Regions from separate parts of the Paenibacillus beijingensis genome, predicted to be linked through region 2. Evidence: predicted binding sites of a transcription regulator. Region 2 holds the regulator's gene; the other holds the start of a gene.
The links. Region 2 encodes NrdR, which represses ribonucleotide reductase genes. Its sites were predicted from a motif close to AACACNATATATNGTGTT; they were not measured.

Region 1: the regulator NrdR is predicted to act here: its motif matches at 1,406-1,423, upstream of nrdI (class Ib ribonucleoside-diphosphate reductase assembly flavoprotein NrdI).

Annotation. Positions count from the first base shown of each region.
Region 1 covers NZ_CP011058.1:1,059,600-1,061,994, forward strand. The annotation lists gene nrdE (class 1b ribonucleoside-diphosphate reductase subunit alpha) at 1-834, opposite strand, end outside; gene nrdI (class Ib ribonucleoside-diphosphate reductase assembly flavoprotein NrdI) at 821-1,180, opposite strand; gene VN24_RS04910 (hypothetical protein) at 1,623-1,946, shown strand; gene VN24_RS04915 (hypothetical protein) at 1,983-2,174, shown strand; gene VN24_RS28050 (styrene monooxygenase/indole monooxygenase family protein) at 2,290-2,395, opposite strand, start outside.
Region 2 covers NZ_CP011058.1:344,035-346,429, forward strand. The annotation lists gene VN24_RS01595 (TetR/AcrR family transcriptional regulator) at 1-511, shown strand, start outside; tRNA gene VN24_RS01600 (tRNA-Ala) at 997-1,072, opposite strand; gene nrdR (transcriptional regulator NrdR) at 1,151-1,630, opposite strand; gene VN24_RS01610 (alpha/beta-type small acid-soluble spore protein) at 1,769-1,987, shown strand; gene VN24_RS01615 (lytic transglycosylase domain-containing protein) at 2,269-2,395, opposite strand, start outside.

The DNA of each region.
Region 1 (2,395 bases), 720 kb from region 2:
CGGTACGATCAGGCCGATCGACAGCGTCTTCAGGCGACTCTTCTCGTCGGCGTTGATCTTCTTGCTGTCGAGAAACTCCATGACGTCCCATCCGAAAATGTTGTAATACGCTGCGCCGGAACCTTTACGCTGGCCCATCTGGTCGGCGTAGGAGAACGCGTCCTCCATCAGCTTCAGCACCGGCATAATGCCTTTGGCCGCGCCTTCGACGCCCTTGATCGGCTCTCCGCGCCCGCGCAGTTTCGACAGGTTGACGGCGACGCCGCCGCCGATTTTCGACAGCTGCATACAAGTGGAAAGGCAGTAGTTGATCGAATTGAGCGAGTCGTCCATCTCCAGCAGGAAGCAGGACACCATCTCGCCGCGGCGGCTCTTGCCCGCGTTCAGGAAAGTCGGCGTCGCCGGCTGCAGCCGCTGCTCCATCATGGAGACGGCCAGCGACTTCGCAAGCTGCGTGTCGCCCTGTCCCAGATGCAGCGCCACGATCGCCACCCGGTCGGGATAGTGCTCCAAATATTGCGAGCGGTCGTTGCTCTTCATCGCATAGTCGGTGTAAAACTTCGACGCCGCCATATACGACGGGAACGTGAATTCCATCCCGTGTGTCAGCTCGAACACCGATACCGCATCCTCGGGGGAATAACGGTTGTACACATCCTCGTAGTAGTCGCCTTGAACGAGGTAGTCGATTTTTTCTCTATGGGAGGCAAAGCTTACGCTCTTCGCCCGCACTTCTTCCATAAAAGCCGCGACGGCTTCCCGGTCCTTCTCCAGCCGGAAAAATCCGTCCGCGCCTCTTTGCATCAATTCGTTGTTAAGCTCAATATGCCGCAAGGGGCTCCACCTCTTTCATAAAATGTTCCACGTCCCGCGTCGTTCCCGACAGCTCGAATTTACATACGATCGGCACACGATACCGCTGCGAGAGGGTATCCGCGCTCTTGGCGAAGCCGGTGCCCCAGTTGCGGTTGCCGCTCGCCGACACGCCCCGCAAATAAGCGGCGTTGCGTTCCAGAAACTTGCTCACCTTCGGGGGCACTTCCCCGAATCCCGTCGTATAGGTGATGAGCACGAACGGCTCGTCCAGCTTCAAGGATTCGTCGATCTGCACGGAAGGCAGATTCAGCTTGCGGACAAATTTGCGCACGTTGCCGGTGCGGGAATCGAATGCGACTAACACGGGAACCACTCCTTACAAGGCGTTGAAAATGAATCCAATACATGAACATATAATCATACGATGAGCCGGTAAGCTTGGATTTTCGGTTGTCCCCCGCTTATCCACCGCATTACCGGACTTGTCCACCGCACAGTGCCGTTTATCCACCGGTTGTCCACATTTTATACCCCGATGGCGGTTATGTTAAACGAAAAAGCTCCATATGTAGATCAGTAGATTAAATTTATATCAATATATAGTGCTTGTCAAGACAGCTGTTGGAAATTGTCGGATCGCCTGCTGTCGCCAAAAGCCCGCCGTAACATATACTGCCTATATAGAATATGGGATGCCGCAATACGCAATACGACCCGCAGCGGCCTTCCGCGAATGTTCATCCGTAATCTCCGCCTCAAACCAATCGAATACGGATCAAGGAAAAATAGGGCGGGAGGAAGAATCGATGGCTTCCTTTGGCAAAGACAAAAAAATACCTCCTCATTCTGCAAGCCACAATAAGAACAAACGAACCGCAACCGACCGTTCCTCCATCTTGGATGCCCTCCAAGGGAAAAATATGGAAATCATCGTCGCCGCCCTCCTTCTTACGGGCAAATTGCACGTCGATTCGGTAACCCTGTATCGGGAAGCGACCTTAATTATCGGTTTGACCGGGAAATACAAGACGCTCGGCAACTTCTCCAATTTAGATAACATGGTCAATTTTATTAAAGACAATAAAGATATGACGCTGGATGAAGTGATCCGGACGTTTCAAAAAAAATGATCGAAGTCGCGAGGCAACGTGAAAGGAGGGTATCCGATGAGCGCTCATAATAGAGCGGCTGATAAAAGAGCGGCAAGTAATAGAGACGCATTTGATGGAGTTGCTTGTGATGGAGCGGCTTTTGACGGAGAGGCTTTCGCGACCGTGATCTTCGCCGTCATTTTGATCGGATTGTTTTTCTTTGGCTCGTCCGATATCGACAATCTTTCCGCCCAACCGACCGATTAACGGCCAGTCGGACGTGGGCATTGCAAGAGCAGCCTGAACCTGTATCGCACAGTTTCGGACTGCTCGCTGCTGTTTTTCATGCTCTGGATACGGTTACAGAAAAATAAATCCGCTGCTATCGTTCATGATGAAAAAAAGCCTCGTACGCCTGCAGCGGATCTTCGAACCACCGGGCGACTTCGTCCGCGCTCGTCTGGTCGGCAGCCGCTTGCATCAACCGC
Region 2 (2,395 bases):
TTTGTTGTTGGAAAATGGCTTTGGAACGGTCACTGTAGAAAAAATTGCTGAGCGCGCAGGAGTTAGTAAAGCCACCATTTATAAATGGTGGCCCAACAAGGCTGCTGTCGTTATCGATGGCTTCCTCTCTGCTTCCGCAGCAAGACTGCCTGTCCCCGACACGGGCTCAGTATTTAATGATATACAGATTCATGCCACTAATTTAGCTCGCTTCTTGACGAGTCGGGAAGGTAAAATCATAACGGAGCTTATTGGTGAAGGGCAATTTGATGCAGGACTGGCAGAGGCATACCGGACCAGATATTTCCATCCTCGCCGGCTTGAGGCTAGGAATCTTATCGAACGAGGGGTTCAGCGCGGAGAATTGAAGGAAAATCTCGATATCGAATTAAGCATTGACCTCATTTACGGGCCGATTTTCTACCGATTGCTAGTACTAGGTGAACATTTAGATGACGTTTATGTCAAAAATTTAGTGACCTATTCATTTTCAGGAATTCGTTCAGATTGAATTTACGATCGCCCCCTTTAAGGGACTCCACCAAACACAAAAAAACCGCTTCCTATTGAAGTGGTTAAAGTTTATTGTTTGGTGGAGCCAAGGGGGATGTCCGAATCCTGATCATAGGCTGACGAAGCTTACTCAATGAGGACTTTTAGCGGTAGATTCAGACGCCGTGCTCCTCCGTATTCACTCCGTCCGCGCGGTCGAACCCGGGTTCGTCCCCTTGGCAAGCTCCACCATACATAAGAAAAACCACGTTTATTTCAACGTGGTTTGATTACTTATGTATGGTGGAGCCAAGGGGGATGTCCGAATCCTGATCATAGGCTGACGAAGCTTACTCAATGAGGACTTTTAGCGGTAGATTCAGACGCCGTGCTCCTCCGTATTCACTCCGTCCGCGCGGTCGAACCCGGGTTCGTCCCCTTGGCAAGCTCCACCATACATAAGAAAAACCACGTTTATTTCAACGTGGTTTGATTACTTATGTATGGTGGAGCCAAGGGGGATCGAACCCCTGACCTCATCGCTGCCAGCGATGCGCTCTCCCAGCTGAGCTATGGCCCCGATCTGACGACAGGATTTATAATATCACAAGGCCGGCAGAGGAGTCAATCTTTTTTCTAGTTTTTTTTCAGCTCCTATCTACTCTTGTTGTTCCTCATTCATCGGAGGTCTGGAGAGCAGACTCGTAAGCTCTTTCATGAACATGTCGATGTCCTTGAACTGGCGGTAAACGGAGGCAAAGCGGACATAAGCCACCTCGTCCACCGGGTACAGCTGGGCCATGACCAGCTCGCCGATTTCGCGGCTTTCCACTTCTGCCTTTGCTGTCGTCCGCAGCTCCTTTTCCGCTTCGGATACGATCACTTCCAGCCTCTCCACCGAGACGGGACGCTTCTCGCAAGCGCGGATCAATCCCCGCAATATTTTGTCGCGGCTGAATTCTTCGCGGCTGCCGTCTTTCTTGATGACGATCAGCGGCGTTTCCTCCACCATCTCGAACGTCGTAAAACGTCGGCTGCACTGCTCGCATTCGCGGCGGCGGCGGATCGATTTATTTTCGTTCGCGGGACGGGAATCCAGCACCTTGGTGCCGGCATAATCGCAATAAGGACATTTCACGCCTTTGCATCCTCCTTTCTAGTTTCAATTCTTCATGGCATCGCATTGCATCTCGGATATATTTACCACGAAAACTGCGTATGAAGTTTTAATTGTCGCCGCATAATACAGTTACCAAAGTGAAGGAGGTGAATCACAATGAGTCAGAATCGCAGCAGCAACCAACTGGTCGTACCGCAAGCCAATGCGGCGCTGGACCAAATGAAGTTTGAAGTTGCACAAGAACTGGGTATCTCGATCCCACAAGACGGATACTACGGTAATATGGCTACCAAAGACGCAGGCTCCCTCGGGGGGTTCATTACGCGCCGTCTGGTGCAAATCGCTGAGCAATCTCTTGCCGGCCAATTCAAATAATCGGGCTTAATACCGGGCTGGACAGCCTCTCCGAAGCGGGAGGCTGTTCCGGCTTTATTATTCCATAAGCATATCAAATGCACCGCAGCGCCTGCTTTATAAGAAAACCTCTATCGAGGCCTCTCAGGGTTGAGCGACCGCGTTTAAAGGTTGGTTTTATCGCCAAGATAGAAATTGATTTTCGCAACTGCGAAATTTATAAATTCTATCTGTGGTAAAAAAACATGCCGTTTGGAAAGCTTCCTTCATCGCCTTCAAACTTAGCCAATGTGCTGCAGCGGTTATAATGAAGCTCCCTTGAGCTCCGGATATAATTGTTTGTACTTATTATAATAGTAAATAACCCGTTGTACATAGTGCCGCGTTTCCCCGAAAGGCAAATTTCTTACCGACTCCAGGCTGCCGTCC